DNA from 4 places in the Cupriavidus alkaliphilus genome. Region 1 is predicted to be linked to each of the others. Evidence: predicted binding sites of a transcription regulator. Region 1 holds the regulator's gene; each other region holds the start of a gene.
What was found. The regulator sigma-54, encoded in region 1, starts transcription at its own class of promoters, with help from an activator protein. The targets are predictions, from matches to a motif close to TGGCANGNAANCTGCTTT.

Region 2: the regulator sigma-54 is predicted to act here: its motif matches at 3,402-3,419, upstream of FHX60_RS15960 (pilin).
Region 3: the regulator sigma-54 is predicted to act here: its motif matches at 1,579-1,596, upstream of FHX60_RS22825 (ethanolamine ammonia-lyase subunit EutB).
Region 4: the regulator sigma-54 is predicted to act here: its motif matches at 2,863-2,880, upstream of urtA (urea ABC transporter substrate-binding protein).

What each region holds. Positions count from the first base shown of each region.
Region 1 is NZ_JACHWE010000004.1:50,693-56,149, forward strand. It holds gene FHX60_RS15115 (PsiF family protein) at 13-405, opposite strand; gene hprK (HPr(Ser) kinase/phosphatase) at 575-1,546, opposite strand; gene FHX60_RS15125 (PTS sugar transporter subunit IIA) at 1,630-2,085, opposite strand; gene hpf (ribosome hibernation-promoting factor, HPF/YfiA family) at 2,437-2,787, opposite strand; gene FHX60_RS15135 (RNA polymerase factor sigma-54) at 2,836-4,314, opposite strand; gene lptB (LPS export ABC transporter ATP-binding protein) at 4,438-5,238, opposite strand; gene lptA (lipopolysaccharide transport periplasmic protein LptA) at 5,247-5,457, opposite strand, start outside.
Region 2 is NZ_JACHWE010000004.1:235,279-240,735, reverse strand. It holds gene FHX60_RS15975 (hypothetical protein) at 1-390, shown strand, start outside; gene FHX60_RS15970 (hypothetical protein) at 405-920, shown strand; gene FHX60_RS15965 (PglL family O-oligosaccharyltransferase) at 922-2,724, opposite strand; gene FHX60_RS15960 (pilin) at 2,819-3,334, opposite strand; gene FHX60_RS15955 (TerC family protein) at 3,651-4,346, opposite strand; gene sucD (succinate--CoA ligase subunit alpha) at 4,592-5,457, opposite strand, start outside.
Region 3 is NZ_JACHWE010000008.1:64,424-69,880, reverse strand. It holds gene FHX60_RS22835 (FadR/GntR family transcriptional regulator) at 1-472, shown strand, start outside; gene FHX60_RS22830 (AI-2E family transporter) at 532-1,569, opposite strand; gene FHX60_RS22825 (ethanolamine ammonia-lyase subunit EutB) at 1,782-3,164, shown strand; gene eutC (ethanolamine ammonia-lyase subunit EutC) at 3,174-3,992, shown strand; gene FHX60_RS22815 (aminoacyl-tRNA deacylase) at 4,054-4,527, opposite strand; gene FHX60_RS22810 (LysR family transcriptional regulator) at 4,611-5,457, opposite strand, start outside.
Region 4 is NZ_JACHWE010000003.1:71,323-76,779, forward strand. It holds gene cyoD (cytochrome o ubiquinol oxidase subunit IV) at 1-355, shown strand, start outside; gene FHX60_RS11785 (gamma-glutamyltransferase family protein) at 423-2,477, opposite strand; gene urtA (urea ABC transporter substrate-binding protein) at 2,935-4,191, shown strand; gene urtB (urea ABC transporter permease subunit UrtB) at 4,297-5,457, shown strand, end outside.

The DNA.
Region 1 (5,457 bases):
CAGTAGCGTCGCTCAGGCTTCCTTCGACAGGCATTCCTTCATGTAGGCCTTGTATTCGTCGCCCTTCTTGCCTTTGCCCGACTTGCTGCAGGCCGCCATTTTCTCCTGCTGGGTCTTGGGCGCGCCGGACTTCGACAGGCATTCCTTCATGAACGCCTTGCGTTCGTCGCCTTTCTTGCCGGAGGCCTGCGCGTTGCAGGCCTTCATCTTGTCCTGCTGGGTGTTGGCCGCGGGCTTGTCCGGATTGGCCGGGGTAGCGGGCGTGGCCGGCACGGCAGGCGTTGCCGGGGCCGCGGCCGACGGCTTGGCCGGCGTAGCAGGGGTGGCCGGCGTGGCGGTCTGCGCAAAGGCGCTGGCTGCGAACAGCGGGGTCACCAGCGCGCACACTGCAATCAGGGTCTTCATGCTTGCTCTCCTCGGGTGGACAACCTTATCGCCGCGCGCCGGGGTCGGCGTTGCAGCTTCCGTAACAGGCGTGATGCCCATTACAGCACAAAACGGAGCATGCCTGAGAAACGTTGACTAGCGGTTGCCACGCCGTTGTAAGCAATTGAAAACCGCGCGGACCGGGGGCTTACAGCAGCCGGCCCTGCCCGCGCGAGACGGCATCGGCCTGCATCGCGGCGCGCTGGCGGTCCATGAAGTCGCGCAGCGTGTCGATGCCGCGCAGGCGCAGGATGGTGTTGCGCACGGCGGCTTCGACCAGCACGGCAAGGTTGCGGCCGGCCGCCACCTGGATCTTGACCATGTGGATGGGAAGGCCGAGCACGTCCAGGTACTGCGAATCCAGCGGCAGCCGCTCGAACTCGCCGTCGTTGCGCCGCACCAGCTGCACCACCAGCTTGATCTTCATCTTCCGCCGCACCGCGGTCTCGCCGAAGATGGTCTTGATGTCGAGCAGCCCCAGGCCGCGCACTTCCAGCAGGTTCTGCAGCAGCGGCGGGCAGCGGCCCTCGATGAAATCCGGCCCCAGCCGCACGAAGTCGACCGCGTCGTCCGCCACCAGCCCGTGGCCGCGCGAGATCAGTTCCAGGCCCAGTTCGCTCTTGCCCAGGCCCGATTCGCCCATGATCAGCACACCCATGCCCAGGATGTCGAGGAACACGCCGTGCATGGTTACGCGCGGGGCGGAGATGCGCGACAGGTACAGGCGCAGGTGGTCGATCACCGCGGCGGACGACACCGGCGTGGTGAACAGCGGCGTCGACGAGCGCGTGCAGCGCAGTTCCAGGTCCGGCGGCGGCTCCATGCCGTCGGCGATCACCAGGAACGGCGGCTCCAGCAGGATCAGCTCGCCCATCTGGCGCTTGCGGGTCTCGTCGTCGAGGCGCTGGTAGTACGTGATTTCGGGCTTGCCGAGGACCTGGATCCGGTTGGGGTGGATCAGGTTGAGGTGGCCCACCAGGTCTGCGGCGGAAGTCGCTTCGCGGGCGAATTCCACGTCAAAGGCGCGGTCCGCGCCCTCCAGGCCAGCGACCCACGAGAGTTTGAGGTCGGCTGCGTTGTCGTCGAAGATGGACTGGGAGGTGACGCCGGTGAGTTCCATGCGGTATGGCTGGTAAGGCGGTGTTCGAAGCGCGTGGCGCTTCCCCGGTCTGGTGCCGGCCCGCTCCGGGGGGAATCAGTGGATCAGGGATGCCATGCGATCAGCAGTTCGTGCACGGCATCGGGCGTAGGGAGGGTCGCCAGGCCCTCGCGCATGTCGCGATCCGACAGCAGTTGCGCGATCTCGGACAAGATTTCCAGGTGCTGCTGCGTGGCCTGTTCGGGCACCAGCAAGAAGATCAGCAGCGAAACCGGCTTGCCGTCCGGCGATTCGAACGGAATCGGCTCGGCCAGTCGCATGAACGCGGCCAGGGGCTGCTTCAGGCCCTTGATGCGCCCGTGCGGGATCGCCACGCCGGCGCCCAGTCCGGTCGAGCCCAGCGACTCGCGCGCGAACAGGTTGTCGGTGACGATGGCGCGCGCCACGCCATGGTTGTTCTCGAAGAGGAGCCCGGCCTGCTCGAACACACGTTTCTTGCTGGTGACGCTGACGTCGAGGGTGATGTTGCCGGGTGGCAGCAATTTGGCCAAACGATTCATGGGCGATGCGCAGGATTTCAGTTAGCGGGCGGATCGTTCCGCCGGGCAGCGTCTGGCTCCCTCACCGCTGCCGGCGCGGGGGAAGACGTCCGGCCCATTATAGAGCAGCGACTACCCTTGCATTGTGCGGTGCAGCGCGGGCAGGCGCGGCCACGATTTCTCTCTCTTTGTATGGCGCAGCATACACCTTGGCGCTGCGCTTGCGAACCTTTCGGGCTTCCATGCATGGCAAGGTTTGCTCCGCTGCCACAGCCCGCACAGCGCCAGGGCGCAAAAAAGCCGCGCTTCGCGGCGCGGCTTGCCTGTGGAATCCTGGTTCAGCAGCCCTCTGCGGGGCTGCCGGGCACGGGTTTATTGCTGCATTTGCGCTGCGGCCATCTGGTACTTGACCGCTTCGCGGTCGTGGCCTTGCACGCGATCCTTGTAGCGAATCACCTGACGGTCCAGCTTGTCGACGAGTGCGTCGATCGCCGCATACAGGTCTTCGTGATGCGCCTCGACAAAGATGTCCTTGCCCTTTAGATGCAGATTGATTTCCGCGTACTGACGCCGGTCCTTTTCCTTGTGATTGTCGACAGAGAGCAGCACGCTAACGCCAATGACTTGATCGAAATGCCTGACGATTCGCTCCAGCTTCGTTTCCACGTACTCACGCAGAGGGGGCGTGATGTCCAGGTGGTGTCCACTGATCTTGAAGTTCATAGCGCTTCTCCTTCTGAAAGAGCCTCACCAGGCAGGCGGTGGGCTCGGCTACAAAGACTTGCGGAGATTGACTGCGGGGATTTTCAAGGCTTCACGATACTTGGCGACCGTGCGGCGTGCGACAACGAAGCCCTGTTCGCCCAGCAGTTCGGCGATGCGACTGTCGGAAAGGGGATTCCTCGGGTCTTCGGCTCCTATCAGTTGCTTGATCAAGGCGCGGATGGCCGTTGATGAAGCCGCGCCACCGGTTTCGGTGGACACGTGGCTGCCAAAGAAGTACTTCAGTTCGAAAGTACCCATCGGCGTAGCCATATATTTATTGGTCGTCACCCGGGAGATGGTTGACTCGTGTAAACCCAGTGTATCGGCAATCTCCCGCAAAACCAAGGGGCGCATGGCGATTTCACCGTGGGTGAAAAAGTTCTTTTGACGCTCGACAATGGCCTGCGAGACACGCAGGATGGTGTCGAACCTTTGCTGGATATTCTTGATCAGCCAGCGTGCTTCCTGCAGCTTCTGCTGCAGCCCGGCGGTACCGGTCTCGCCTTTGGCGCCACGCAGGATCTGTGCGTACATATCGTTGATGCGCAGCCTCGGCATCACATCCGGATTGAGCTGCGCGATCCAGCCGCCGCCGCTCTTGCGCACGAACACATCAGGCACAACGAAATCGGCCTCCGGACGGCTGTACGCATGGCCCGGGTAGGGCGCCAGCGAGCGGATCAGGTCATGCGCGGCCTTGAGTGCGACCTCATCGACCTGCAGGGCCTTCTTCAGCCGCGTGTAGTCGCGTACCGCCAGCAGTTCCAGGTGATGGGTGACGATGGTCAGCGCGAGTTCGCGCTGCGGGTGCGTCAGGCGGCGCAATTGCAGCGCCAGGCATTCGGCCGCGTTGCGCGCGCCCACACCAGGCGGATCGAAGCTCTGCAGCAGCGTCAGGATGGCGTGGACTTCGTCGGGGTCGAACTCGAGTTCTTCGGGCAGCTCCGCGCAGATCTCTTCGAGCGAGGCGCTAAGGTAGCCATCGTCATCGAGCGATTCGATCAGGAAGATGGCGAGTCCCTTGTCGCGCGCCGAGATCTTCAGCGGTGTCAGCTGCTCCATCAGGTATTCGCGCAGCGTGGGCTCGGCATCGCGCAGCTGCATCGGCGTCTTTTCGTCCTCGTCGCCTTGCGGGCGGCGGGCGAAATCGTCCAGGCTCCAGTCGCCGTTGCCGTAGTCGTCGCCGCTGCTGTTGTCGCCGTAGCTGTCATCGGCGCCGCCTTCGGCGCGCGCGTCGCCATTGCCCTGGGGCTCGGCGGGGGCGGGCGCGGGCGCGCTCTGGACGTTGACCGAGCCATCGGCCGCCACGCGCAGCGGGCTTTCGATCCAGTCGTTCTCCCGCTCGAGCAGCGGGTTTTCCGTCAGCGCCTGTTCGACTTCCTGCTGCAGTTCCAGCGTGGAAAGCTGCAGCAGCCGGATCGACTGTTGCAGCTGCGGGGTCAGTGCCAGGTGCTGGGAGAGGCGGAGCTGTAGCGACGGTTTCATGCGACCTATTTTATGCGCATCTTTCCGATGTTGGAACGGAAATTGCTATCGCTGATGCGCCGTGATCGCCGCTGGCTCTCCCTGCCATGCGGCCATGGCGGCCCGTGCGGGGCCGCCGACTTGTCACATGCGGAAGTTCTCGCCCAGATAGACGCGCCGCACGGCGTCATTGGCGATGATGTCTTCGGGCTGGCCCGCGGCCAGCACCGTGCCTTCGCTGATGATGTAGGCGTGATCGCAGATGCCGAGCGTCTCGCGCACGTTGTGGTCGGTGATCAGCACGCCGATATTGCGCGCCTTGAGGAAGCTGACGATGCGCTGGATCTCGCCCACGGCGATCGGGTCCACGCCGGCAAAGGGCTCGTCCAGCAGGATGAAGCGCGGCGATGACGCCAGTGCGCGCGCGATTTCCACGCGGCGGCGCTCGCCGCCGGACAGCGACAGCGCCGGATTGTTGCGCAGGTGCGCGATCTGCAGGTCGTCGAGCAGGGCATCCAGGCGGCGCTCGATCTCGGCCTTGGCCAGCGGCTTGCCCTTGTCCTGCTGCAGCTCCAGCACCGCGCGGATGTTTTCCTCGACGTTGAGCTTGCGGAACACCGAGGCTTCCTGCGGCAGGTATGACAAGCCCATGCGCGCGCGCTCGTGGATCGGCAGGCCGCTGATGTGGTCGCCGTCGAGCACGATGTCGCCTTCGTCCAGCGCCACCAGGCCGACGATCATGTAGAACGACGTGGTCTTGCCCGCGCCGTTGGGGCCGAGCAGCCCGACCACCTCGCCGCTCTTCACGTCGAGCGAGACGTCCTTGACCACCGTGCGCGAGCCATAGCGCTTCTTCAGGTGGCGCACGACCAGCGTGCTGCCGCCGGGCAGGACGGAGTTGGCTTCGACGACAGGCTTGTCGGCAATGGTGGCGGTATCGGTCATAAGTACGGTCAGGGTTTGTTGGCGGGCGCGGGCGCCGACTTCAGGTCCAGCGGCGAGCCGCCTGCGGTGCCGGACTTCTGGTCCTGGCGCGGCGACAGCACCGCGCGCACGCGGCCTGACGGGTTGGCCGCCGCGGCATCGCCGCTGCCGCCGCCCGCCGCGGTATAGAGTTCCTTGCGGCTGTCGTAGGTCAGCACCGCGCCGCGGATCTCGTCGACC
Region 2 (5,457 bases), 180 kb from region 1:
AGCGGCGCCGCCCTGGCCGGGCGGGCCGATCTCCACGATGCCGCCTGGCATGGCGGCGACCTGCGCGACGGCATGGTCAGGACGCGCGCCAGCGTAGGCGTCGGCATCTATCTCGGGCCCGGCGCGTTCTACGGTGGCTATCCCTACGGCTACCCCGCTCCGTACTATTACCCGCCGGCCGTGGTGGCGGTACCTGCCGTGCCCGCGGCGCCGCCGCAATACATCGAGCAGGGACCCAATGGCCCGGTGCCCGCTCCCGGCCCCGACGGCGTCATGCCGCAGCAGGGCTGGTGGTACCACTGCAACCAGCCTGAAGGCTACTACCCCTACGTGGCGTCCTGCCCCGGCGGCTGGCAACGCATACCGGCACAGCCGCCGGCCAATTCCTGACACGGGGTGACACCATGCATGCCCTGATCCGCGCCACGCTGGCCGTGGCCACCCTCGCCCTCGGCGCCTGCGCCGTGCTGCCCTCCGGGCCCAGCGTGATGGCGCTGCCCGGCACCGGCAAGAATTTCGACCAGTTCCGTGCCGACGACTACAACTGCCGGCAATTCGCCTTCGGACGCGTCGGCGGCGTGTCTTCGGCACAGGCCGCCAACAATGCCGCGCTCGGCAGCGCCGCGGTGGGGACCGCGCTGGGCGCCGCCGCGGGGGCGGCATTCAACGGTGGCTCGGGTGCGGCGGTGGGCGCGGGCATCGGCCTGCTTACAGGCGCGGCGGTGGGCGCGGGCAATGCGCAATACGCGGGCTACGGCACGCAGCAGCAATACGACGCCGCCTACGTGCAGTGCATGTACGCCAGCGGCAATCGCGTGCCCGTGCCGGGCCGCGTGGCCGCAGTCCCGGCGCCGGCGCCGCGGTACTACTATCCGCCGCCCCCGCCGCCGGTCTACTACAGCCCGTACCCGTACTACTAGGTCAGTCCCGGCCCAGTTCCGCAAGGCGGCGCGAGCGATCGGCCACCCAGCCGCAGAACGCCTGCGGGCGCTGGTCCGCCTTCACGCCGCGGCATGCCTGCGCGATCGTCGCGTACTGCGCGGCCTCGTCGCCAAGGTAGTACCACCTCAGGCGCTCCATCCACAGCCGGCCTTGCGCGGCATCGCCCGTCAACGCCAGCAGCCATGCCGTGCGCGCGATCATGGCCGGCGTCGGCAGCAGGTGCACCGCCGCGACATGCGCGGGCAACAGTACCGCGGCATTCTCGGGCGTGATGGCGGCCTGTCCGGCCGCATCGGCCTGCGCATGCTGGCGGAACCAGAAGCGCGGCATCGGCAGGGCCTGGCGGCCTTCGCTGCTGGCATACTCGCGCGCTTCGGCACGGCGATAGTCCTGCCACATGGTGCCCAGCACCACCGCGGCTACCGCGGCCAACGCCAGCGCCAGCCCGCGCGCCACCGGCAACGGCACCCGCCAGCGCCCGAAGCCCGACGGCTCCAGCCAGCCCAGCATGAAGCAGAACGGCAGGAAGAAATACAGGTAATGCAGCGGGTATTCCAGCATCGAATGCGCGCACAGCATCGCCAGCCACGTCAGCACCAGCACGGTCTGCCTGCGTTCCTCCCCATCGCCATGCCACAAGCGCACCCGCACCACGCGCCACAGCCACGCCAGCAGGATCACACCCACGCCGGCGGTGCCGACGATGCCGGTCTTGGCCAGCAGGTCGAGAATCGCGTTGTGGGCGTGCAGGGACATCTCCACCTTCACGCCGACCTGATCCAGCTGCTGGAACTGCGCCCAGCCGAACTCGCCCCAGCCGACGCCGAACCACGGATGAGCGCGGAACATCGCGATGGCGTGCGCCCACAGCGCACCGCGCGCCGAAATCTGGTCTTCGGCTTCGAGTTGGGCGATGGTGTCGAACAGGCGCCAGTCAAAGGCCTGCCCCGCCGCCTTGATGGCGGGCTGCAGGGCCAGCAGCATTGCCACCATGGCAACGGCAGCCACCACAAGCCCCACCGGACGCTGCATGGGATCCGGACCGCGGCGATCGCCTCGCGCCAGCCACGCCGCAATCAACGCGTAGCACGCGGCAAGGCCGACATGCAACACGCCGGTGCGCGAGCCAGACAGCACGATGCCGCTTTCCAGCAAGGCCACCGCGGCCAGCCACATCGGAAAACGCAGACGGCCACGCGAGGCCAGCCACACTGATGCGGCCAGTGCGAGGCCGTGCACGGTGGCCTGGTGGTTGGGCTGGTTCAGGTTGCCCCAGAGGCGGCGGTTGGTGTCGTAGAAGTAGGTGGAGACCAGGCCGAAGGAGCGGGGTTCGAGTTGGAACAACTGCACCCATTGCGAAACGGTACCCAGCAGCCCCGCGATCAGGGCCGCAACGGCAAGGGCGTCGCCAGCATCCGATTCGCTGCCAGCCGACGTATGGCGGTACCACCATGCGGCAGAAGCCACGGCGGCGCCGAGCAGCAACGTGAGGACAGTCGTCAGGCGGCTGCCCGTAATATCGGAATGCCCGAGGCCCGCGACGATCAGGCTGACGATGACGAGCCAGAGGAACAACAGCGAGATTGACGGCAGGTACGCGGAAGGCGCCGATCTGCTGGTCGCCCGCATGGCAACCGCTGCGACCGCGGCAACGCTACAGAGCGCGGCGGCCCATTCGCCGTAAAACGTCGCTAGAGGCAGCGTGTGCCGGGAGACCAGCAGCGGGATGACGATTGCTGCGATGAGAACAGCCGAAGACAGGTTGGGCCGGGACGGCGGCATTGCGGCGCCTGGGTTGGGGAAAGGCGCATGATAGCTTGGACGCCAGATAAAGAAAAAGCGCCCGAAGGCGCTTTCTCATTCGTTCTAAAAACGATTAGGTACGGCAGCTAACCGGTGCGACGTTACCCGGGAGAGTCGCTGCTGCTGCGGGTGCCGGACCAGGAGCGGGCAGAGTAGAGGCCGCCTTTGCCGCCGAAAAGCACTCCCAATCCACAGAGCCGCCAGCAGGCGGAGTGCCTGCGACAAGTGCGGCGCCGCCAGACGACGGCACCAGCACGAGCGTACCGTTACCCGCACGGGCGGCATAAGTAATGGTGATTTGACCGTTTGCCGCAATTGCAATAGCCGTAACGTTTTGAGTGGCGGCAGGGGCCGCCCAACCGTTCGCAAGAGCGACACCGTTCGCGGCATTCTCGGTCACCGAAGTCTTCGCTGCGTCAGCCAGCGTCAAACCTTCCGTAACGCGAGCGCGAATCACGTAGTCTTGGTAAGCGGGAATCGCAATCGCCGCCAGGATACCAATGATCGCCACCACGATCATCAGTTCGATCAGCGTAAAGCCCTTCTGGACGCGGCGGCCCAGCTTCTTCAGTTGTTGTACCCGTTGCATGATTTGACCCCTCGAAGAGATTTTGGTTAAGCGTTGCACGTCTTCGGTTTCGTGACGCGGGGACGATTGAGCAGCAAGTGTGCCAGCGGCATCCCCCATCGGTAGGGGGTGGAAAGCGACAAATTTCGTCACCCGTCGGGGTGAAGCTCGCCGTTTGCGCCAAAAATTGTCACCTGGGACCGCCATCACAGGCAAGCGCGACAAAAAGTGCGATCACTCACATGAGTTAGTTGGCATGGACACCGACACGCCCGTCGTCGTGCCCAATGAAAAAGGGCGGCCAGTTGGCCGCCCTTCCGCATCCGGCAGATCGACGTCAGGCCGTCTGTGCCGACCGGCGGCTCAGCAGCTTGCCGAGGATCACCACCAAGATCGCACCGGCGGCGCCGAAGACCAGGTGGGCGTGCGGCACGTGGACTTCGAACCAGGCGGCGTCGACCGGGTCGCTGACCAGCATCTCACCGGCCAGGTAGCCGAGCAGCGCGGCGCCCAGCACGATGATGACCGGGAAGCGCTCCATGACCTTGAGCAGGATGGTGCTGCCGAACACGATCAGCGGGATCGACAGGCCCAGGCCGATGACCAGCAGCAGCAGCTGGCTGCCCTCGGGACCCTTCTGCGCGGCGGCGGCCACGGCGACCACGTTGTCCAGCGACATCACCAGGTCGGCGATCAGGATGGTGCGGATGGCGGCCCAGATATTGTCCTTGCCGTCGTGGCCTTCCTCGTCGTCATCGCCGGTCAGCAGTTGCACGCCGATATAGACCAGCAGCACGGCGCCGACGATCTTCAGGTACGGCAGGCTCAGCAGCTTGACCGCGGCCACGGTCAGCACCACGCGCATGATGATGGCGGCGGCGCTGCCCCAGAAGATGGCCTTTTTCTGCTGGGCGGGCGGCAGGTTGCGCGAGGCGAGCGCGATGACCACCGCGTTGTCGCCGGACAGGACGATATTGGTCAGGATGATCGATCCCAACGCAATCCAGAAAGTGGTGGAAGACAGCAGTTCCACGGGGAGGCTCCTCGAGTTTCTATGTGGTGGCGCGCCCCGTCATCCGACGGGATTTTGGATGTCTGAAAGCGCAGACATGACTGTTTAACGCATCAACCTTTCGATTAGATTTCAATTTTGTAATCTTCAGGTCAGGCGTAGCAGCCAGGCCACTTCGGGAGCCGGAAAAGACAATGCCCCCGCGGGGCGGGGGCATTTCAAGCCGGGGCCTTCTCCGCAACGGCGGAGCAAGGCTGGACTGCCTGTTACAGCATTGCCTTCAGCAGGCGGCCCATTTCCGACGGGTTCTTGGTCACCTTGATGCCGCAGGCTTCCATGATTTCCAGCTTGGCCTGGGCGGTGTCGGCACCGCCCGAGATCAGCGCGCCGGCGTGGCCCATGCGCTTGCCCGGAGGCGCGGTCACGCCAGCGATGAAGCCAACCACCGGCTTCTTCATGTTGTCCTTGATCCAGTGGGCCGCGTTGGCTTCGTCCGGGCCGCCGATCTCACCGATCATGACCACGGCGTCCGTGTCCGGATCGTCGTTGAACATCTTCATCACGTCGATGTGCTTCAGGCCGTTGATGGGGTCGCCACCGATGCCGACGGCCGACGACTGGCCCAGGCCCAGCGCGGACAGCTGGCCCACGGCTTCGTACGTCAGCGTGCCCGAGCGCGACACCACGCCGATGCGGCCCTTCTTGTGGATGTGGCCCGGCATGATGCCGATCTTGATTTCGTCCGGCGTGATCAGGCCCGGGCAGTTCGGCCCCAGCAGCAGGGTCTTCTTGTTCTCGCGGCGCATGCGGTCCTTGACTTCCATCATGTCGCGCACGGGAATGCCTTCGGTGATGCAGACCACCAGGTCCAGGTCGGCGTCAACGGCTTCCCAGATCGCGGCAGCGGCGCCTGCGGGCGGCACGTAGATGACCGACACGGTGGCGCCGGTCTGGGCCTTGGCGTCCTTGACGCTGGCGTAGATGGGAATGCCTTCGAAGTCTTCGCCGGCCTTCTTCGGGTTCACGCCGGCGACGAAGGCGTTCTTGCCGTTGGCGTAGTCGCGGCAGCCACGGGTGTGGAACTGGCCGGTCTTGCCGGTGATGCCCTGGGTAATGACTTTGGTGTCTTTGT
Region 3 (5,457 bases), on a different contig from region 1:
TGCCTCGCCGTGGGGCCAGCTGGTGGCGGACCATCCCGCGCTGCGCGAAGACATCCTCGAGTTCCGCCGCGTGCTGGAAGGTGCCACCGCTTACTTCGCGGCGTTGCGCGCGGATGCCGCCGACGTCAGGCGCATGCGCGCGCTGATGGCCGAACTGGAGCGCGCCCGCGCCGCCGACGACAAGCAGGCCGAGGCCGATGCCGACGCGCAGCTGCACGACGCCATCGCGCAGGCCTCGCACAACACCATGTTCCTGCACCTGCATACCAGCGTGATCGGCATGCTGCGCGAGCACATCACCATCAACGGCACCGGCCTGCGCGAACAGGACGAGGGCGCCTCGGACCTGCTGTTGCTGCAGCACCGCACCCTGTGCGATGCCATCTGCGCGCGCCGCCCCGAAGAGGCGCGCACGGCGATGCAGACCCACATCGATTTCGTCCGCAGCCGGGTGGAGCAGGACGGCGGCTGAGACAGGTCCGTTGACCCGTTTTTGGTTCAACCACCGGCCCCGCGTGCCGGCCACGGCATTCAGATCAGGCCGGCGCCGGCGAGTTCGCGCTTCAGGTACGCGTAGAAGATCGGCCCGGCGATCACGCCGGGGATGCCGAACAGCGTTTCCATCAGCAGCATCACCATCAGCAGTTCCCACGCCGCCGCCTGGATGCGCGCGCCGATAATGCGCGCATTGAGGAAGTACTCGAGCTTGTGGATCACCACCAGGAACACCAGCGAGCCCACCGCGATCGGCAGCGACACCGACAGCGAGGCCACCACGATGGCCGTGTTCGAGATCAGGTTGCCCAGCACCGGCAGCAGGCCCGCGACGAAGGTGATCACCACCAGGGTCTTGCTCAGCGGCAGGTGCACGCCGAACAGCGGCAGCACCAGCAGCAGGTAGATCGCGGTCAGCACGGTGTTGATCGTGGAGATCTGGATCTGCGCAAAGATGAACTGCGAGAACGCCTGCTGCAGCGTGCGCGCGCGCGCCACCAGGGCTGCCGCGAGCGGGCGCCGGTTGGGGCGCGCCACGGCGCGGTACAGCGCCACCATTGCGCCGATCACAAGGCCGATCAGGATATGCACCAGCGTGCGCAGCACCTCGGCGCCCAGCTTCTGCGCCATCGCGGCGTGCTCGCGCAGGGTGTCGATCAGTGTGTTGGCGAGTTCGTCGACGCCGTTGGGCAGCGCGTCGCTGACCCACGGCGGCAGCTGCCCGCGCGAGCGGTCGATGATGTCGGCGACGTGGTTGAGCAGGCCGTCCAGGGTATTGCCCTCGCCGCTGACAAAGCGCACCAGCAACCAGCCCGCCAGCGTCAGCCCCAGCAGGATCAGCGCCGACAGGATCGCCACCGCGAGCGCGTCGTGGCGCTGGTGCAGGCGCTTCAGGCGCGGTGCCAGTACGTCCACCAGCGAATACAGCAGCAGCCCCGACAGCAGCGCCGCCACCAGGTTGGCATGCAGCACGGTCCAGAGCGCCAGCGCGGTCAGCAGGTAGGCAACGGTGCCGACGCTGTACCAAGCGGCCGGCGGCAGGCGCGGGGTGACGGTCGGTTCGGGGTCTTTCATCGGTGTCTCCGGCATGCAATTTGCTGAAAAGGAAGTCCTGGATTCTCGCCGATCCAGATGTAATGGCTGCGTCAGGCGCCCGTGCCGCCGCGACCTGGCGCGGATGTTGGCATATCGGCACACGCAAAGGGTGTCTATATTAGGGGGAATCGTGCACGGCCAGCCGTTCGCCGCGCTGTCTTCGCTTGTCGCCAGGTACAGGAACGCAACGCATGGCCTACACCCATACCATCGGCACCCACCGCCACGTCTTTGCCGACCTGCGCACGCTGCTGGCCAGGGCCAGCCCGGCGCGCTCCGGCGACGCGCTCGCCGGCCTTGCCGCGCAAAGCGAACAGGAGCGGATGGCGGCACGGCTGGCGCTGGCCGAGGTGCCGCTGACGCGCTTCCTCAACGAGGCGCTGGTGCCTTATGAAGACGACGAGGTCACGCGCCTGATCCACGACCGCCACGACGCCGCCGCCTTTGCCGCGATCGATGCCACCACCGTGGGCGACCTGCGCAACTGGCTGCTGCGCCACGAGACCGACAGCGCCATGCTGGCGCGGGTGGCGCCCGGCATCACGCCGGAGATGGCGGCGGCGGTCAGCAAGCTGATGCGCAACCAGGACCTGGTCGCGGTGGCGCGCAAGTGCCAGGTGGTCACGCGCTTTCGCAGCACGGTGGGGTTGCCGGGCCGGCTGGCGGTGCGGCTGCAGCCCAACCACCCGACCGACGATCCCAAGGGCATCGCCGCCTCGATCATCGACGGGCTGCTCTATGGCTGCGGCGATGCCACCATCGGCGTCAATCCGGCCTCGGACAACCTCGGCGCGATCGTCTCGCTGCTGCGCATGATCGATGAGCTGCGCAGCCGCTTCGACATCCCCACGCAGTCCTGCGTGCTGACCCATGTCACCAACACGCTGCGCGCGATCGGCCAGGGCGCGCCGGTGGACCTGGTGTTCCAGTCCGTGGCCGGCAGCGAGCGCGCCAATGCCGCCTTCGGCATCAGCCTGTCGCTGCTGGCCGAGGCGCACGACGCGGCGCAGGCGCTGGCGCGCGGGACCGTGGGCGACAACCTGATGTACTTCGAGACCGGGCAGGGCAGCGCGCTGTCGGCCGACGCGCACCATGGCGTCGACCAGCAGACCATGGAGGCGCGCGCCTATGCGGTGGCGCGCGCGTTCTCGCCGCTGCTGGTCAATACCGTGGTCGGCTTTATCGGGCCGGAGTACCTGTACGACGGCAAGCAGATCATCCGCGCCGGGCTGGAAGACCACTTCTGCGGCAAGCTGATGGGCGTGCCGATGGGCTGCGACGTGTGCTACACCAACCATGCCGAGGCCGACCAGGACGACATGGACACGCTGCTGACGCTGTTCGGCGTGGCCGGCATCAACTTCATCATGGGCGTGCCGGGCGCCGACGACATCATGCTGAACTACCAGAGCACCTCGTTCCACGACGCGCTGTACCTGCGCGAAGTGCTGGGGCTGCGCCCCGCGCCGGAATTCGAGGCCTGGCTGCAGCACATGGGCATTGCCGACGGCGCCGGCCGGCTGCTGGAGCCCGCCGCGCGCCAGCCGCTGCTGCAGATGGCCCACAGCTTGTAAGGAGCCGCGATGACCGCCAAACGCCAGGCTCCCGCCATGCCGGATCCCGCCGCGGCCGAAGCTGACCCGTGGCAACGGCTGCGCCGCTTTACGCGGGCGCGCATCGCGCTGGGCCGCACCGGCCACAGCCAGCCCACCGACGCCGTGCTGGCCTTCGGCCTGGCCCACGCGCAGGCGCGCGATGCGGTGCACCTAGCGCTGGAGGTGGGCGCGGTCACCGCGGCGCTGGATGCGGCCGGGCTTGCGCACGCGGCGGTGCACAGTGCGGCGCCGGACCGCGAGCACTACCTGCGGCGCCCCGACCTGGGCCGTCGTCTCGACGAAGCCAGCCGCGCGCGGCTGGATGCCACGCGGCCGCAGCAGGCGCCGGATGTGGTGTTCGTGATTGCCGATGGCCTGTCGGCGCTGGCCACGCAGCGCCATGCGCTGCCGCTGCTCCAGGCGGCGCGCCAGCGCCTGCCGCAGGGCTGGCAGATCGGTCCCGTGGTGGTGGCCGAGCAGTCGCGCGTGGCGCTGGGCGACGAGATCGGCGAGCGCCTGGGCGCGCGCCAGGTGGTGATGCTGATCGGCGAGCGGCCCGGGCTGAGTTCGCCCGACAGCCTCGGCATCTACCTGACCCATGCGCCGCGCGTCGGCCGCACCGATGCCGAGCGCAACTGCATCTCCAACGTGCGCCCGGAAGGGCTGTCCTATGCGCAGGCCGCCGAGCGGCTGGTGTTCCTGCTGCGCGGCGCGGCCGCGCTCGGGCGCTCCGGCGTGGACCTGAAGGACGACAGCGCGCCGGCGTTGCCCGCGGGCGGCGCCGGGCCACCGCCACAGCTGCGCTGAAAACAGCAAACGGCCACCACGCGGGCCGCGACCCGCGTGGTGGCCGTTCCCGTCGCACCGCTTACATCATGCGGCGCGAGAACTGCCCGTGCCCGGCGTCCGACATCAGTTGCTTGAACTGGTCGCCACTCATGTGCACCAGGTCCTGGTGGTCGCCGCCCTCGAAATACACTTCGGGCTGCTGCATCAGGCTGTCGTCCACATAGGTCTGCATGCCGTATGCCATTGCCACCGGCGGAATCGCGCCGAGATCGCAATCCTTGAATATCTCGCGGATCTCGTCCTCGTGCGCCAGTACCAGGTTGCGCCCGGTCTGTTCACAGATGGCGGCCATCTGCAGGTGATGGCTCGAAGGGATCACAGCGGCAACGTAGCCGCGTTCATCCTCCAGCAACAGCGTCTTGGCCAGCCGGTCCCCGGGCACGTGCGCGGCCTCTGCCGTGGCCATGCTGCTCAGGGTGTAGGGGTGGCGGATGATGTCGTAGCGGGTGTTCTTGCTGCTCAGGCAGTTTGCGAGCGTGCTAGCCAGGGCCATGGTTGCTCCTAGGTTCCGGATGCGCCGACGGTTATCCTTGTGCTCCTAATATAGTGCGCCGGCGCCATGACGATGGCCCGCGGCTAGCGGTGCAGCCGCGGCCACACCGCCTGCAGCTCGGTCTTCAGGAAGTTCAGCAGGTAGCGCGTGGCCAGGGTCTGGTAGCGGTTGGGCATGGTCAGCATGTAGAGCTTGCTGCCGAACACGCTGATGCGGTAGTCGGACAGCAGCGGCACCAGCGCGCCGCTGTCCAGTTCCGCGCCGATCGCATAGATCGGAAAGATGCCGACGCCCAGGCCGGCCAGCACCGCCTCTTTCAGGAAGGCGAAATTCTCCGAGCTGAGCGTGGGCTCGAGCACCACTTGTTCGCGTACCTCGTCATCGTTGCCGCCTGCGCGCGAGCCCGATGCCTTGAGCTTCTGCCCGACCGGCGACGCGCACACGATCGCATGCGCCTGCAGCCCGGCCAGTGCCTGCGGCGCCGGGTGGCCGGCAAGGTACGCGGGCGCGGCGCAGACAATCCAGTCGACCGCGCCGATCTCGGTGGCGACTACCGAATCCGGCGGCGTCGAGATGATGCGCAGCGCCACCTCGACGTCCTCGGACACCAGGTTGTGCACGCGGTTGTCGAACACGACATCCAGCGTGATGTCCGGATAGCGCTGCTTGAACCGCACCAGCAGCGGCGACAGCAGCGAATGGCCCAGCCCGGTGGGCACCGACAGCCGCACATGGCCCTGCAGGCTCTTGCCCATGTTGCTGATCAGCGCATTGGCCGCCGCGACCTCGCCCAGGATATTGCGACCGTGCTCGTACAGCCCGGCGCCGACCGGCGTCGGCTCGACATGGCGCGTGGTCCGGCGCAGCAGTTGCACGCCCAGCTCTTCTTCCAGCGCCTTGAGCCGGTAGCTGACATTGGCGCGCGTCATC
Region 4 (5,457 bases), on a different contig from region 1:
CGCACCGGCGGCGCACGGCGCCCACGACTCGCACGCGCACGACAGCCACGCTGGCGGCCACGCCAGCTTCAAGGGCTACGCGATCGGCTTCATCCTGGCCGTGATCCTGACCGTGATCCCGTTCAAGATCGTGATGGACGGCACCATGGACAAGGGCACCATCCTGTGGACCATCCTGGGCATGGCCGTGGTCCAGATGATCGTGCACCTGAAGTACTTCCTGCACCTGGACTCGTCGTCCGAACAGCGCAGCAATGTGATCGCGCTGCTGTTCACGGCGCTGATCCTGGTGATCGTGGTGGCGGGTTCGCTGTGGATCATGCACAACCTGAACGCCAACATGATGGTGATGTAAGGACCGGCGTCCTGGCATCGAAAAAAAGGGGCCCCGCGGGGCCCCTTTTTCTTTGGTCGCGGCTTCGTCAGGGCTTGAACGTATCCCCCAGCACCACCCCTTCACGGCGCGGGTCGGCGCCGCCCACCAGCACGGCGGAGCCGCCGATGGTGGTGCGGATGATGGCGCTCAGCCCGCTCGACTGCGCCGCGGTGTTGACGGTGTGGCCGAGGTTGCGCAGGCCCCTGACCAGCGGGTCGTTGTCGCCCGGCAGGCCGCCGGCCGGCGTGCTGGTGTCGACGTTGGGATGCTCGCCGCCGACAATCATGGCCGAGCCGGCGCCGTTGGAGCCGCCGAAGTCGATCATCGACACCGCCTGCTGCGCATCCAGGCCCCAGTCCAGCGAAGCCACCACGGTCTTGGCGACGAACTGGATGATGGTGGCGCCGCCCGGCGAGCCGGTGGTCATGTAGAAGTCGCCGCGCGAGCCGTCGCCGTTGCGCTTGAAGACCACCGTCGGCGCCATCGAGCTGCGCGGACGCTTGCCCGGCTGCAGGCGGTTGGCCACCAGCACGCCGCCCGGAGCGGGATCGGCATTGAAGTCGGTCAGCTCGTTGTTGAGCAGGAAGCCGTTGGTCATGTGGTACGAGCCCAGGCCGGCCTCGATGGTGGTGGTCATCGCCACCACGTTGCCGTACTTGTCATGCAGCGACAGGTGCGTGGTGCCGCGCTCCTCCACCATCGACGGCGCCAGCGGCACGTCGCCGAGGTTGCCCGCCGCCACCGGCGTGACCATCGACCCGGTAGTGCTGATCAGGCTGGCGCGCTGGCTCAGGTAGGGCTTGTTCAGCATGGTGTCCCAGGTGCCGCCGGGCAACGGGATGAAGTCGGTGTCGGCCACGTACTTGTTGCGGTCGGCATAGGCCAGGTGCCCGGCCTCGCCCATCAGGTGGGCGCCCAGCACGCTCGGCCGGCCGCCGTTCTGGTCGACCAGCGTGGGCTTGTGCGCGGCCATGTCGAAGTTCTCGACGATGCCCAGGATCTGCGCCACCGCAATCCCGCCCGACGACGGCGGCGGCATGCCGCACACCTCGTACTGCCGGTAGGTGGTGCACACCGGCGTGCGCTTTTTGGCCTGGTAGTTGGCCAGGTCGTCCAGCGTGGTCACGCCCGGCGTGGTATTGCCGTCGTAGGTGGTCTGGATCTTGGCGACGATGGCCTGGGCGATCGGGCCGTTCTTGTAGAAGGCGTCGGCGCCGTCAGCGGCGACGGCGCTGAAGACCGTCGCCAGCGCGGGATTGCGCAGCACGGTGTTGACCGCGCGCGGCGTGCCGTCCGGGTTCAGGAAGTAGGCGGCCATCTCCGGATCGCGCTTGATGTTGGCGACGGTGGTGCTGTCGGAGATCGCGGCCGCCATGCGCGGCGGGATCGCGAAGCCGTCGGTGGCCAGCTTGATTGCCGGCGCGAACAGTTCCTTCCACGCAGTCTTGCCGTAGTCGCGATGGGCCAGCTCGAGCACGCGCAGCGTGCCCGGGGTGCCGATGGAGCGGCCGCTGCGCTGGGCGTTGGGCAGCGGCGCGGTCGGGTCGGCCGCGGACTTCCAGCGCAGGTAGTTCTCGTCGGCGGCGGCCGGCGCGGTCTCGCGGCCGTCGTAGGCGGTGAGCTGCCGCGTCGCCGCGTCGTAATGCAGGATGAAGGCACCGCCGCCGATGCCGGACGATTGCGGCTCGACCAGGTTCAGCACCATCTGCGCCGCCACGGCGGCGTCGATGGCGGTGCCGCCGGCCTTCAGCACGTCGCACGCCGCCTTGGTCGAGACCGGGTTGTTGGTCACCGCCATATAGGTCTTGCTGTAGACCGTGACCTTGGGCGCATAGCCGGTCGCCTGCTCCGGCGCGTTGGGGTCGCCCGGCAGCACCACGGCCTGGCCGCCGGTGCTGCCGTCGAGCTCGCAGCCGGCGCTCGGCGTGACCGGCGGTGGCGGGGGAGGAGGCGGGGGATCGTCGCCGCCGCCGCAGGCGCCCAGGGTCAGCGCCAGTGCCGCCAGGGCCAGCTTGCCGCGGCGCTGGCGCCAGGCCGGGGTGGTGCGCGGCAACGGCTGTGGCTCGGCGGGGGATGCGTGGGGATCGGCAGCGTACGGCATGGTTTCTCCTTCCTGTCATGGGGGTCCGGGAAATGCCATGGCCGGGTTCGCGCAGGCGGGACCGCGGCCAGCTTTCACCGTAGTGCCGCGGCGCTCCAGCCTTAATCATTGAATGTACGGATTTACATGCATTCGAATCCGGGTTTAAGCGGGTGCTTAATCAGGCTCGGCTGCCGGGCTGGCGTGCCGGCGCTCGCCGATTGCGCCACGATGGCCCATGTCACGGCCCGGCGATGGGCGCCATGCACCGTCATCGCACGCGGTGGCCGAGACGCACTGTCACAGTGCGCTTGTCCGTTGCACGGCGATGGTGCGGGCGCGAGCCGGCAGGCAGCGCCCGCCCGCTGGCGCCGCCCGTGGCCGCACCGCGCACGGCTCTTCGCCGTGGCACGCTAGTTGCAGATGCATCACCCCGGGGAGCGTAGTCCCTGACCAACACCATAAACGGGAGCTGCAAATGCAACGACGTGACATGCTGAAGCTGTCGGCGATAGCCGCCGCGGCGATGATCGGTACCAGCCCGCTGGCGCTGGCGCAGTCCAAGGAGCCGATCAAGGTCGGCATCCTGCATTCGCTGTCCGGCACCATGGCGATCTCGGAAACGTCGCTGAAGGACGTGGCCCTGATGACCATCGACGAGATCAACAAGAGCGGCGGCGTGCTCGGGCGCAAGCTGGAGCCGGTGGTGGTGGACCCGGCATCGAACTGGCCGCTGTTCGCCGAGAAGGCGCGCCAGCTGGTCAGCAAGGACAAGGTGGCGGTGACCTTCGGCTGCTGGACCTCGGTGTCGCGCAAGTCGGTGCTGCCGGTCTACGAAGAGCTCAACTCGCTGCTGTTCTACCCGGTGCAGTATGAAGGCGAGGAGATGTCGAAGAACGTCTTCTACACCGGCGCGGCGCCCAACCAGCAGGCCATCCCCGCGGTCGAATACCTGATCAGCAAGGAGGGCGGTGGCGCCAAGCGCTTCTTCCTGCTCGGCACCGACTACGTCTACCCGCGCACCACCAACAAGATCCTGCGCGCCTTCCTGAAGAGCAAGGGCGTGGCCGACAAGGACATCGAAGAGGTCTACACCCCGTTCGGCCACAGCGACTACCAGACCATCGTCGCCAATATCAAGAAGTTCTCGCAGGGCGGCAAGACCGCGGTGATCTCCACCATCAACGGCGATTCCAACGTGCCGTTCTACAAGGAACTGGGCAACGCCGGGCTCAAGGCCAAGGACGTTCCGGTGGTGGCGTTCTCGGTCGGCGAAGAAGAGCTGCGCGGCATCGACACCAAGCCGCTGGTGGGACACCTGGCCGCGTGGAACTACTTCATGTCGGTCAAGAACCCCGAGAACGACGCCTTCCGCAAGCAATGGGCGGCCTGGGTCAAGGCCAACAACCTGCCCGGCGGCGACAAGCGCGTGACCAACGACCCGATGGAAGCCACCTACGTGGGCATCCACATGTGGGCGCAGGCGGTGAAGAAGGCCGGCAGCACCGACACCGCCAAGGTGCGCGCGGCCATGTACGGCCAGACCTTCAAGGCGCCGGACGGCTTCACCCTGACCATGGGCGAGAACCACCACCTGTACAAGCCGGTGATGATCGGCGAGGTCAAGGCCGACGGCCAGTTCGCGGTGGTGTGGAAGACGCCGAAGGCGGTGCGCGCGCAGCCGTGGAGCCCGTTCATCGCGGGCAATGAAGGGAAGCCGGACAAGGCGATGTAAGCCTCGTTTGCCTGCCACCACGCGGCGCCCCTCTCCCGCTTGCGGGAGAGGGGAGCACCGCCTCAGCTTGGTTTTCCATTTCCACTTTCGTCACGGCCAGCCCCTATGCGCTACCCGATATCCCGAACCGCCATGCCCTGGCTGCGCGCCTTGCTGGCAGCGCTGCTGCTGGCCTCGGCGCCCTGGGCCGCGGCACTGACGCAGGCCGACCTCAAGCCGCTGGCCGGGGACGACTTCGACGCCAAGACCGCCGCGCTGTCCGCCCTGGCCAGGGCCGCGCCCGCCGAAGCCGGCCCGATCCTGCAGGCGCTGCAGGACGACGCCCTGCAATACGCGCCGTCGGTCGGCATGGTGCGCCAGGACGGCGACAAGCTGGTCGATGCCATCACCGGCAAGCCGGTCACGGTCAAGGCCGACGAACGCGAATCCCTGACCCTGAACAACAGCCTGCGCGCGCTGGTCGACAGCGCCGCCAGCAGCCTGCTGCTGCAGTCGCCGGACATCGCCATGCGCGCGCAGGCGGTGGCCACGCTGCGCGACCAGCCGGAAAGCGCGTCGCTGGCGGCGGTGGAAGCCGCGCGCAAGACCGAGGCCGATGCCGGCCTGCGCGCCAGCCTGGACGTGATCTGGGCCAACCTGGTGCTGGCCGGCATCCCCGAGGCCGCCGAGCGCGAGGCGCGGCTCGAAGCCATCCGTATCCTGGGCCGCGACAGTAACCCGCAAAACCGCCAGAAACTGGAGCCGCTGGTCGAGCGCGACAGCGCCGGCCGCTACCGCGAGCCCGATGGCAGCGTGCGGCTGGCCGCGCAGCAGGCGCTGGACATGCTGCAGGGCGACCAGCGCCGCGCCGAAGTGATCGGCAACCTGTTCGCCGGGCTGAGCCTGGGCAGCGTGCTGCTGCTGGCCGCGCTCGGCCTGGCCATCACCTATGGCCTGATCGGCGTGATCAACATGGCGCACGGCGAATTCCTGATGATCGGCGCCTATGCCACCTACGTGGTGCAGTCGCTGTTCCGCGCCTATGCGCCGGGCGCGCTCGACTGGTATCTGCCCGCGGCGCTGCCGGTTTCGTTCCTGGCAGCCGCGGTGGTTGGCTTCGTGCTGGAGCGGCTGGTGCTGCGCCACCTGTACGGGCGTCCGCTGGAAACGCTGCTGGCCACCTTCGGCGTGAGCCTGCTGCTGATGCAGGCGGTGCGCACGCTGTTCGGCGCGCAGAACGTGGAAGTGTCCAATCCCGGATGGATGAGCGGCGGCTTCGAATGGCTG